DNA from 4 places in the Photobacterium leiognathi genome. Region 4 is predicted to be linked to each of the others. Evidence: predicted binding sites of a transcription regulator. Region 4 holds the regulator's gene; each other region holds the start of a gene.

Region 1 (3,220 bases), 180 kb from region 4:
AGCAGACCCGTTTTATCCACCAATTAGAGCGTCATGGTAAGTTAGATCGCAGTTTGGAATATTTACCTGATGATGAAGCATTAGCAGAGCGAGAAAAATCTGGCATAGGGCTTACGCGGCCTGAAATAGCAGTGCTGGTGGCTTACGGAAAGATGGTATTAAAAGAAAAGCTTGTAAATCATGATATCGCGAGCGATCCATATCATTCCCGATTATTGCCTGCTTATTTCCCCCGATTTTTGCAAGATAACTATCGTATGCAGATGGAACAACATCCTTTGCGCCGAGAACTGATTGCGACCTCATTAGCGAACCAAATGTCAAATGAGATGGGGTGTAACTTTGTCACTCGTTTACAAGAAGAAACGGGGGCAACCATTAATGACATCTCCGCTTCTTATTCAATAGGACGAGAGATCTTTAATTTTGACGAACTGTTTAGTGATATTCGGGATTTGGATAATAAAGTCTCTGCACAAATCCAATATGAAATGCTTTATCGTTCAAGACGCATGTTGCGACGAGTAACACGATGGTTTCTACGTAATAGGGAGCACAAGCTAGGAATAGAGCAACAAATAGTCTTCTATCAACCCTTTGTTGAACAACTTCGCCATCATCTAGATAGTTACCTTGTAACGCAAGAAGTCATTGAACATGAGCAACAAGCCAAAGAGATGATAGATCAAGGCGTACCTGATCAGCTTGCCAAAAACATTGCACGGTTAACAAGTTTGTATTCAGCAATGGATATAGCACAAATAGCTAAAACGATGGAAGTGGATACATCACATATTGCCCGTGTCTACTTTGTACTAGGGGCAAAGCTGTCTTTACATTGGTTCTTAAAGCAAATTCAAAATCAAAGTGTAGAGAATAACTGGCAAGCGTTAGCGAGAGCATCGTTTAGAGAAGATTTGGACTGGCAACAACGTCAACTTACCACGGCTGTTCTGATGACAAGTAAAGCAGAGCCAGAGGAGAGCATTGCCTTATGGATGGAGCAACATAAGAAAGCAATTCATCGATGGGATAGTGTATTAGCGGAATTTAAGGTAGGGAATGCCCATGAATTTGCTAAATTTTCAGTCGCTTTACGAGAACTAACGATTCTTAATCTAAATTCACGACCGACTAGTTAATAAAGCAGGCAAAATATCGCTACGTTGTAACAAATATAAGTGACAGTGTAGCGATATGGTGTCGAGACTAAGAGTAGCCACGTCGCAAAAGTAAGGTAAAGGACTAACTTTGAGTGACATTGTCACTTATCGCGTATTTACAAGCAGGTCTTTTCAAACAAAAAGAAAACGTTTGCATTAAAGTGTAATTTTTTATGAAATCACCAATCTATAACTTATTGTTAAACAAAGGTTTAATTTCTAAGTTACTGAATTATTGACAATAATCAAAAAAATAACGATTGATGTTAGAGGAGGAAATGTGAATAATACCATCCCGTTTATTCGGGACTTATATTGGAGTTACAATGCTATATCGTATCGCACGTTCTGCTATTTTTCAGTTGGATGCTGAAAAGGCACACGACCTCGCTATCGAGAACTTTTCTCGTTTCACTGGAACTCCATTAGATCTTTTCTATCGTCAACACCTTCCTGAACGTCCTGTTGAAGTCATGGGACTGACTTTTAAAAACCCTGTTGGTCTAGCTGCTGGCCTTGATAAAAATGGCGAATGTATTGATGCATTTGGTGCTATGGGTTTTGGTTTTGTGGAAGTAGGGACAGTAACCCCACGTCCTCAACCTGGTAATGATAAACCGCGTCTTTTCCGTTTGATCCCAGCTGAAGGCATCATCAACCGCTTTGGTTTTAATAACCTTGGTGTTGATAACTTAGTTGAGAATGTAAAGAAAGCAAAATACGACGGCATTATCGGCATTAACATTGGTAAGAATAAAGACACACCAATTGAAAAGGGTGCTGAAGATTACCTTATTTGCATGGATAAAGTGTATCAATATGCAGGATACATTGCGGTAAACATTTCATCACCAAATACTCCGGGGCTTCGCAGCCTACAGTATGGTGAAGCATTAGATGATCTGTTATCTCAACTTAAAGAGAAACAAGCAGAGCTTGCAGAGAAACATGGCAAATATGTACCACTCGCACTTAAGATCGCGCCAGATCTTGATGATCATGAAATTCTACAAGTATGTGATTCTTTGATCCGCAATAAAATTGATGGCGTTATCGGTACTAACACCACATTAGATCGCTCTCTGGTTCAAGGAATGGAGCATTGCGATGAAGTGGGTGGCCTAAGTGGTCGCCCTTTGCAAAACAAAAGTACTGAAGTTATCCGAAAAATGGCAGAAGCACTAAAAGGTGAGATCCCAATCATTGGTGTTGGTGGTATCGACTCGGCAATTTCTGCTCGTGAGAAGATGATGGCAGGGGCAAGCCTTGTTCAAGTTTACTCTGGTTTCATTTACCACGGTCCTCGTTTAGTAAAAGACATTGTGAACGGTCTTTAATACGAATTGACTGACAGATTATAAATTTTAAAATTTGTCTGACATTTGAAAACCCAACTTAGTAGATACTAGGTTGGGTTTTTAATTATGTACTCAATATAAGCTGTGTATTAAATATACAAATGATGTATACATAAATACTCAGTTATTTTCCCCTTTTTATTTTAGGTAGTACGAGTAAAATCAGATTAAATTTTCTCCATATGGTCACAGATATAAAATAAACCACTATCTTTTAGGAGTCGGAACGTGTTAAAGCCAGATAATTCATGGAAATGGTATTTTGATACTGATATGAATTCCCTAATGCTTGAATTAGGGAATGATATGCTTTTTCGTGTAGCACTACTGACTAAGCTACTGACACCAGAAGCAAAAGTGAGTGATATTTTTAATGTCGACGATATTGAAGCTTATCAAAATTTCCAAGAGCAGTTTGCTCAATTACCTATCTCTGAAGCACGTAAGTGTGAATTAGCACTTAATGCAACAGCAGCAAGACGTTTCCATAAGCCTATTATGCCTAAAAGCTGGTATTTTGCGCCTCAACAAGGTGTTGAACCAGAGCAGGGTGAAGTAGTGAGTTTAATGACAGCATCATGCACTGCACATTATGTTGTGATCGAAAATAATGGTACCGCTAGTCTATGCATGCTTGCTGACGTGGCTACTGTTGATTTGGATGGTGCTAAAACAATGCAGTTCTGCGATACGATTAAA
Region 2 (3,220 bases), on a different contig from region 4:
TTTCTAACCCGTATTTACTGTTTAAACCTTCATGCGATAGGGCATCGTTAAGCTCAAAGGCTTGTTCAATAAACGCAATATCTTCAAGTGGTGCTTGGGTCGCAAAATCAAACACATCTTGCGCGCAAGCATCAATAAAAGGATTGTGATGGTTGTCGTCAGCTTGCTGGGTTTGCGGCTGTGCTCGGAATGTAGTGATGCCATCAAGCTCAATAGCTAACACTTGGGTATGGCTATCGGCAATCGTGACGGAAGCGCAGTGATCTTGGCTGTAGATACTCACTTGGGCATAAAGGATATTGCTTACATCTGCCACACCAACGCTTACCTTGTTGGCATTTAATAACGTTTTAGCTTGTTCAACATCGTTGTCGGTAATGCCTTTTAATACTTCGAGTTGAGCTTGGCTGTTACCTGCAAGTGCACCAATCGCAGCCGCAATGGCTAAGCCTGCCATGCCTGTGCCCGGTACCATTACACCCATGCCGTTTTTCATTAGGTTTGGTGATACTTTCACTTCAATGTGAGTGATGGTGCGATCTTGTGATGGAAATTGCTCCATAGCGATAGCCGCCGCAAGCGCCACAGAAACAGGCTCAGTACAACCTAATGCCGGAACCACATCACGTTTGATCACGTTAATAAATGCAGGCCAAAGATCCGTTCTCATCACAACCACCTTTACGCTCCAACTGGAGAAAAATAAGACAAAAAGAAGAAATAGAATGCCGATGTTTTTCACTTATCCCTTTTATCAGTAAGGGTATGGGAAACAATGCAAATATACGCTCGATAACGAAGAAAAAAATTACCTATTTGAAGCTCAATTAAATAAGAAAGAGAAAGGTTTTCTCCCATTTGGAGTACAAATAGTGCCTTTGCTAGTGATATCACATATTTTGGAGTGATGATTTTTTAAGAAGTGATTGCCTATTTGTATATTTTTATATCGAGAATGTAACAAACACACTCTTTTAAATAAGAAATATGATTTATCAGTAGCGCAAGATAGGGATTTATAGGTATGATCGCCGCGCAAAAATAGGGTTGATGGAAACATCAGCCTTTTATTTTTCACAAAAAAGAAAACGTTTGCGTATGTAAGCTCAGATGTTTTCAGCTGAAAAAAGCGTCGTTACATAGATTAAATAGGAATTTACCATGTCTGCTGACAGCACACATCAACGCCCATCTCATTCTGAGCCTCAAGGTAAACTGGATCGTTACTTTGAAATTTCTGCTCGTGGTAGCAATGTAAAACAGGAAGTGATCGCCGGTTTAACCACCTTCTTAGCTATGGTGTATTCCGTGATTGTGGTGCCAAGCATGTTAGGTGCAGCTGGCTTTAATCAGGGGGGCGTATTTATTGCGACCTGTTTAGTAGCGGCGTTTGGTTCATTGTTAATGGGCTTATGGGCACGTTTACCAATGCCCATTGGCTGTGCGATTTCACTAACTGCCTTTACTGCGTTTAGCCTAGTGTTAGGACAGGGCGTGAGCGTTCCTGTTGCCTTGGGCGCTGTGTTCCTAATGGGTGTAGTGTTTACCGTGATCACCGTAACAGGTGTACGTACTTGGATCATGAAGAACATGCCAAACGGCATTGCTCACGGTACAGGCATTGGTATTGGTCTGTTTTTACTATTGATCGCAGCTAACGGTGTTGGCCTTGTGATCAAAAACCCAGCGGAAGGTTTACCTGTTGCGTTTGGTGATTTCACTGCGTTTCCAGTGATCATGTCTATCTTAGGTCTAGCGGCAATTTTAGGTTTAGAAAAGCGTCGTGTACCGGGTGGCATTTTATTAGTGATCATCGCCATTTCTATTATCGGTTTAATCTTCGATCCAAAAGTGACGTTCCACGGCTTCTTCGCGTTGCCAACATTTGGTCACGACGGTGAATCACTACTGGGCTCTATGGATATCATGGGCGCATTAAACCCGGTGATTTTACCAACCGTACTAGCATTGGTCATGACAGCTATTTTTGATGCAACAGGCACCATTCGTGCAGTTGCAGGACAAGCGAATCTTCTTAACCAACGTGGTCACATTATTAGCGGTGGTAAAGCCCTAACTGCGGACTCAGTAAGTAGTATTTTTGCAGGTTTCGTCGGTGGTTCACCAGCGGCGGTATACATTGAATCAGCAGCAGGTACAGCAGCTGGTGGTAAAACAGGCTTAACTGCAACAACAGTTGGCGTACTGTTCCTGTTTATGTTGTTCCTTGCACCGCTTAGTTACCTAGTACCTGCTTACGCAACAGCACCTGCACTTATGTACGTTGGTTTATTAATGCTAAGTAACGTAAGCAAGCTAGATATGGAAGATTCAGTAGACGCGCTGTCTGGTTTGCTATGTGCCGTATTTATTGTACTAACAGGTAATATCGTTACTTGTATCATGCTAGGTTTTGCAGCACTGGTTATTGGTCGTCTTATCTCTGGTGAAGTGAAAAAGCTAAACATCGGCACCGTTGTTATTGCGATTGCGCTGGTGGCGTTTTATGCCTATGGCTGGGCGATTTAATCGTAGCCTAACTATTTCAGTTATAATGAATAAATAACTAAAAACCCACGCTTTGTGGGTTTTTTTATACATAAAAGCCGAAAAAACATTGTTTTTTATCTGCCAAAATGTACTATCATCGGTTCATATTATTGTATATCCAAGCAACCTCAAGATGCAGTGTTCAGCGAGATGACCTTAGTTCTCAGGCGCGGCAACGATTCGTAGATATAGTGGTTCTACATTAAGAATCGTTAACAAAGTCTGAGAGCTAAGGACGCTCGCCCTTTGGGAGCGTGTCACTGAGCCGACTTCTTGCGTCAGACAACTTGGAAAGAGCTCGCTATTCCGCTTCGTTGTCTTCCTTGAATTCAACTCAGTGACCTCGCTCTGAATCAGGCATCTTGAAGTCGCTTGGGTATATGCGTTTACATTCACAGGCGTATTTATGAAAAAGACGTTATTAACATTGCTGTTTGCATCTTGCTTCAGCACAGCAGCAAATGCATGTACTGGTATTACACTAGGTACAACAGGTAATGATCATATCCAAGCTCGTACTATCGAGTGGGGTCATAGTGATTTAAACAGTAAGCTAATTGTGTCTCCACGCGATTACAGCTACACCTCAACCATGCCAGATCAAAAGCAAGGTCTAACATGGAAGAGCAAATACGGTTTTGCTGGTATTTCAGTAAGTGATGATCGCTTC
Region 3 (3,220 bases), 620 kb from region 4:
TGTTGTTTACGTTATTCCCGTTCCTTTCTTCACTTCTTGGCGTTTTGATTTACCACTAAACGTTTTCACTACTAGTCATAAAATAACAATGTAAAACTGCCGTTAAAATGTAGAAATTCACGATAAATATTGGCAAATACCCCTGATTTTCATCCTGATATTTCGCTACAATAGACCTGTAGTTTGTAATAAAATAACAACTAAATAGAACGCAGCACGCGGAGAAAGTAAGCAATGTCAGCAACAGGTCGTATTCACTCATTTGAGTCTTGTGGAACCGTCGATGGACCGGGTATCCGCTTTATTGTTTTTCTACAAGGCTGCTTAATGCGCTGTCAGTACTGTCACAACCGCGATACATGGGATACACATGGTGGTCGTGAAGCTACGGTTGATGAACTAATGCATGAAGCGAAATCATACCGTCACTTCATGAATTCTTCAGGCGGTGGTGTGACTGCATCAGGTGGTGAGGCAATGCTTCAACCTGAATTTGTACGTGACTTTTTCCGTGCCGCACAAGCTGAAGGTATCCATACTTGTCTTGATACTAACGGTTATATTCGTAAGCACACTGATGTGATTGACGAAGTATTAAATGCGACCGATCTGGTAATGCTTGATCTTAAGCAAATGGACGACAGCATTCACCAAAACCTCGTTGGTGTGCCAAACAAGCGTGTACTTGATTTCGCACGTTACCTACATCAACGCGGTCAAAAAACCTGGATCCGTTATGTTGTTGTACCGGGCTACACCGATGATGAGCGCTCTGCTCATCTACTGGGTGAGTTCATTAAAGATATGGACAACATTGAGAAGGTCGAGCTGCTACCATACCACCAGCTAGGTGAGCACAAATGGGAAGCAATGGGCTTTGATTACCCACTAAAGGGTGTTAATCCACCGAAGAAAGAAACCATGGAAACGATCAAAGAGATCCTTTCTAGCTATGGTAAAAAAGTGATGTACTAACCCTACTGGTATATCACTATATTGATATCAAAAAAGCGAGCCTAAGTGCTCGCTTTTTATTTGTGTCTAAAGAGATAAATAAAAAGAGCGATACACTCATACCTGCAGTATAAATATATCGCTCTTTTCTTTTTAATATCAGTTAAATAGCAAGCAAAAAGCCTGTATTAACGAGACAGTGGTAACACAACCAATAAAAATGAAACAAATAGCAGCATGATGCCAAAAGAAATTGGGGCGGTGTGTTTTAATGTCGTAATTGGCTCTTTCATTGATAGCTTCCTTTAAAACCGTTTTAATTATTTTTGATATAAATCAAATTATCCCTAAACTTTAAAGGTTATTGGCTAAGAAACCCACAACCAATAATGAAAGCAGAGTTTTCATTATTTGGTAATTTCATAAATTTGCTTTCATTTAGCCCGTCGATATACTTCATCGCTCTGTTAACCAAGTTGATAACATCATCATTCTTCTACTACTTAGCCCTATTAACGAATAATTACCTAGTACACATCACATCATTTCCAAACATAGCCATTAAGATTTATATCGATAAAATAAGGTTTATCCATGATAAAATTGTGATATAAACGCAGTGCAAACGTTTGCGTGACTAATAAAGCAATAAAATTTAGCATCTATAGCCACTCATAGAGCACTCACGCAACCAGCATATTGTTTCTACTGTGAGGAAATAAGCCTATATGAAAAGCGACATCGATATTTGCCGCGACACTCGACTTACGCCCATTGAACACATCGCTGAACAAGCAGGTATTCAACAGCAAGAGCTCACTCCGCAAGGAACATTAAAAGCCAAAGTTAAACCTGCAATTCTAAAAAGACTGGCAGAAAAAGCGGAAGGTAAATTAGTTGTCGTTACCGCTATTACGCCGACTCCTCTTGGTGAAGGCAAAACAGTGACCACCATTGGCTTAGCACAAGGCTTAGCGAAGATTAATCGCTCAGTCATGGCATGTATCCGACAACCATCAATGGGCCCTGTCTTTGGGGTAAAAGGCGGCGCTGCTGGCGGTGGTTATAGCCAAGTTGCACCAATGGAAAAACTCAACCTACACTTAACAGGTGATATTCATGCGGTAACGGCTGCACATAACCTTGCAGCTGCAGCTTTAGATGCCCGTTTGTACCATGAGTCACGTTTAGGTTATGACGAATTCACCGCCAAAACAGGCTTACCAGCTCTTCGTATTGATATAAATAATATCTGCTGGAAACGCGTGATGGATCATAACGATCGCGCATTACGCATGATCACTATTGGTCAAAACGAGCCAGGTAAAACCATTAACGGTTTAGAACGTCATGATGGCTTTGATATCACTGCAGCTTCTGAGTTGATGGCCATTCTCGCGCTTGCTGATAATTTACATGATATGCGCCAACGCATTGGTCATATCGTGGTGGCTTATGATCTCGATGGAAAACCCGTAACCACTGAAGATCTAAAAGTCGCTGGTGCAATGGCTGTTACCATGTGTGAAGCCATTGAACCAACACTAATGCAAACATTAGAAGGTGTGCCAACACTTATCCATGCTGGCCCTTTTGCTAACATTGCACACGGTAATTCTTCGATCATCGCAGATAAGATCGCATTAAAACTGAGTGATTTTGTTGTCACTGAAGGCGGGTTTGGCTCTGATATGGGGTTTGAAAAAGCTTGTAATATTAAAGCGCAGCAAGCCAATCGTGGCCCTGATTGTGCAGTGGTGGTTGCTACACTACGTGGTCTAAAGGCCAACTCGGGGCTTTATGATTTACGTCCAGGTCAAGCACTGCCTGCTGCTATCTTTGACGAAGATAACGCAGCCCTTATTGCGGGTTTTGACAATCTAAAATGGCATATTAATAATGCTGCACATTATGGTGTGCCTGTTGTAGTAGCGATTAATCGTTTCCCACAAGACACCGATGCAGAGCTTGAGTTACTGCAAACTATGATCAATAACGCTGCCTTTACCACTCATGTTGATGTTGCGATCAGCGAAGCCTTTGGCAAAGGTGGTGAAGGTGCTATCGCACTGGCTGAGTGCGTAGTGAAAGCTTGTCAGCATCAAGCGAACTTCACGCCTCTATATCAACTTAGCCAGCCGCTAGAAGAAAAAATCATGACTGTTGCTGAAGCAGGTTATGGAGCAAGTCATGTAGAGCTATCACCACTCGCCCAACAACAACTCGCGCAATTTAAAGCTCAAGGTTACGATGATCTTGCTATCTG
Region 4 (3,220 bases):
CACTTTCTTTTGCGTTTACAGCAAAAGAAGTGGTGGAGTTAGGCGCAATCCCGTTACAACTAACGTCACCACAGCTTAAGTCTGTGACACAGATGATAATGGATTATGTGGATGTCGAAAACCTTGCAGATAGGCTTTACCCGACGCTTTCTGGCGGTGAAAAACAACGAATCCATTTAGCTCGGGTATTAACCCAATTAAGCCAAGCTGGTGAGCACTGTATTTTAATGCTGGATGAACCAACATCAGCCCTTGATCTAGCACATCAACATCACACCTTACAAATAGCGAAGAACATGGCAATGCAAGGTGCTGCGGTTATTGTGGTATTACATGATTTAAACCTTGCAGCGCAATACACAGATCGGATGATTTTCTTAAATGATGGGCAAATAAAAGCGGATGGTACACCGTCACAAGTACTCACTGCTGAAGTCGTAGAATCACTGTATGGTTGGCCTGTTACTGTGCATACCCACCCTATAGAAAACTACCCTTATATTTTGTCAGCAAATCATCCTATTCTTTAATGACCAGTCAGTTATTAATACTGTAAGGATGCGATAAAAATCGGATTAAGCGTGACAACGACCTGCATTTTTATAACTTATCATCAATAATTTCACTCAAGATGAACAGAAAGATTGCACAACGCAAAACACACAGTAAAATGTGAGCGCAAGCGATTACACATGTAAAAGTTGTAATAAAGATTTCGATACACTGATGCCGCATTTATTGCGGCTTTAGTTGTTTATAAGCGGTGCTCTATAAAAACGGTGCCAAATTGAATAATTAAGTAGTTAATAATTAAAGAATTTCATATCTACTAGTCTCTCAACTAGCCATCTACTACGTAATTAATCAATTGGGTACCACAACCTTTTGTCAGATCTCTATCTGACCATAATTAGAAGAATAAATATGGCAACCATTAAAGACGTTGCACGTATGGCAGGTGTATCAACCACAACTGTGTCACACGTGATCAATAAAACACGCTTTGTTGCAGAAGCAACACAGAAAAAAGTGCTGGCTGCGGTAGATGAGCTTAACTACGCACCAAGTGCTGTAGCGCGAAGCTTAAAATGTAATACAACTCGTACCATTGGTATGTTGGTAACAAAATCAACCAACCCATTTTTTGCTGAAGTTGTACATGGCGTTGAAGAGTATTGTTACGGCGCAGGTTACACCCTGATCCTATGTAACACTGAAGGCAATCTTGAAAAACAACGTGATTACCTACGCATGCTGGCAGAAAAGCGTGTTGATGGCCTACTGGTAATGTGTAGCGATCTTGATCAAAAGCTACTTGAACTACTAGAGCGTCAAAACGATCTGCCAATGGTTATCATGGACTGGGGCCCAGATAAGCCACATACAGACAATATTCAAGATAACGCTGAAACTGGCGGCTATATTGCGACTAAACACTTTATCGATAACGGCCATAAGAAAATTGGCTGTCTATCAGGTCAAGGTGATAAGTCTACTTGTCATGAGCGCCTAAAAGGTTTCCGTAAAGCAATGGCCGAAGCAGACTTAAGCGTTAATGAAGATTGGCTACTTGAAGGTGACTTCGAGTGTGAATCAGCGGTTGAAGCGGCGAAAAAGTTCATTGCAATGAAAGAGCGCCCTACTGCTATCTTCTGTTTCAACGACATCATGGCAATGGCAATGATCAGTACCTTTGAGCAAGCAGGCCTACGTATTCCTGATGATATCTCTATCATTGGTTACGACAACATTGACCTTGCACCGTACTTTGCACCGCCACTAACAACAATCCACCAGCCTAAGCGTCGTTTAGGTAAAACTGCAGTGGAAATTTTGCTAGATCGTGTTAAAGACAAGAATCACGCTCGTCAAACTTTTGAAATGACACCAGAGCTTGTTGCGAGAAAGTCGGTTAAAGATCTCAACTAACGAGATTGACCTTGGTAAGTTTAGAAAAAGCCGATAAGTTTAACTTGTTGGCTTTTTTTTACTTTTTTAAAAAAGATTTATGCTCACCATAAGATAAGAACAATTACCTGAAGCAATATCACACTTTTGAGAGCTTGGATTTAATATTAAAACTAATATTTAATATAACTTTATATAGTCACGAACAGGCAAATTAATTGAAAGATTAAGACGCAAAACTTCCGGCCTAAAAATTAATTTTTTAATTCATGGTAGCGGAGTTACCGAAGGATTATAATTAGGCCGCCAATATAATGACATTTATTTTAACAATATATTGACAAGCCTAATGTGAAGATTAATTAATCTAATTCCTCGCTCTTGATGTTTAGGTGACACTCATATTTTTTTCACCGAGTAGAAGCATGGATAAACCAATATTAAAAGATTCATTAAAATTATTTGACCATTTTGGATCTGTAAAATCACGGTCGATGTTTGGCGGTTTTGGCATTTTTGCTGGTGATACAATGTTTGCATTAGTTGTGAATGATAAACTTCATTTACGAGCAAACGCTGAAACCGAAAAGGAATTCAAACAAGCTGGCTTGGAGCCTTACGTTTACAAAAAACGTGGGTTCCCTGTTGTAACCAAGCACTACGCAATACCAGATAACTGGTGGGACGAACCTGAAAAGATCGTTGCACAAGGTAGGTATTCCTTGGAAGCCGCAGAAAAAGACAAGCAAGAAAAGGAGAGTTGTGTACCTGACCGTATAAAGGACTTACCAAACCTACGGTTATCAAATGAAAGAATGCTTAAAAAAGCAGGCATAGAGACTATCGAACAACTTCAAGCAGCTGGTGCATTAGGTGCATATCAAGCGCTACAAAAAGCGCAAAACAGTCCGCTTAGTCTTGAATTGCTATGGGCGCTTGAGGGTGCAATTAGTGGACAGCATTGGTCTGTTATTCCTGAGCAACGTCGAAACGAATTATTATCTGCCCTATCCTAAGAAATACATTCTTCGACAATTCGCCTTCACTTAGAAATAAAAGATGTTCATTCTTTTATTTCTAAGTATACCTGTTAAAAATATATTCTAAATAAATCCCTTCACTCTGCTCTATTTTATATCTTTTAATACATAAACCTCTTAATGCGTAATTGCCAAATATTGCAACTAAAAGTATTTAATAACTTCTTGTTTTATATCAATGCTAAAACATAAATATTTAAAATTGTTTTTTATAACGTCAATTATTTAACGCTTTATTAATTTCAGCTCTCATTTATCGTTATTTATAAATA

What was found. Region 4 encodes PurR, which represses purine synthesis genes. Its sites were predicted from a motif close to TNANGNAAACGTTTNCNTNA; they were not measured.
Region 1: pyrD (quinone-dependent dihydroorotate dehydrogenase) is a predicted target of PurR. The motif match lies at 1,303-1,322, and genes of this name have one in related genera.
Region 2: Q7674_RS00490 (NCS2 family permease) is a predicted target of PurR. The motif match lies at 1,081-1,100, and genes of this name have one in related genera.
Region 3: Q7674_RS18310 (formate--tetrahydrofolate ligase) is a predicted target of PurR. The motif match lies at 1,572-1,591, and genes of this name have one in related genera.

What each region holds. Positions count from the first base shown of each region.
Region 1 covers NZ_CP131601.1:1,681,398-1,684,617, reverse strand. The annotation lists gene Q7674_RS14830 (NAD-glutamate dehydrogenase) at 1-1,142, shown strand, start outside; gene pyrD (quinone-dependent dihydroorotate dehydrogenase) at 1,490-2,500, shown strand; gene Q7674_RS14820 (cell division protein ZapC) at 2,750-3,220, shown strand, end outside.
Region 2 covers NZ_CP131599.1:102,164-105,383, reverse strand. The annotation lists gene Q7674_RS00495 (L-cysteine desulfidase family protein) at 1-670, opposite strand, end outside; gene Q7674_RS00490 (NCS2 family permease) at 1,162-2,529, shown strand; gene Q7674_RS00485 (linear amide C-N hydrolase) at 2,957-3,220, shown strand, end outside.
Region 3 covers NZ_CP131601.1:2,487,335-2,490,554, forward strand. The annotation lists gene pflA (pyruvate formate lyase 1-activating protein) at 235-975, shown strand; gene Q7674_RS18310 (formate--tetrahydrofolate ligase) at 1,683-3,220, shown strand, end outside.
Region 4 covers NZ_CP131601.1:1,864,137-1,867,356, forward strand. The annotation lists gene Q7674_RS15620 (heme ABC transporter ATP-binding protein) at 1-530, shown strand, start outside; gene purR (HTH-type transcriptional repressor PurR) at 925-1,929, shown strand; cyclic di-GMP riboswitch class I at 2,107-2,197, shown strand; gene Q7674_RS15630 (TfoX/Sxy family DNA transformation protein) at 2,334-2,924, shown strand.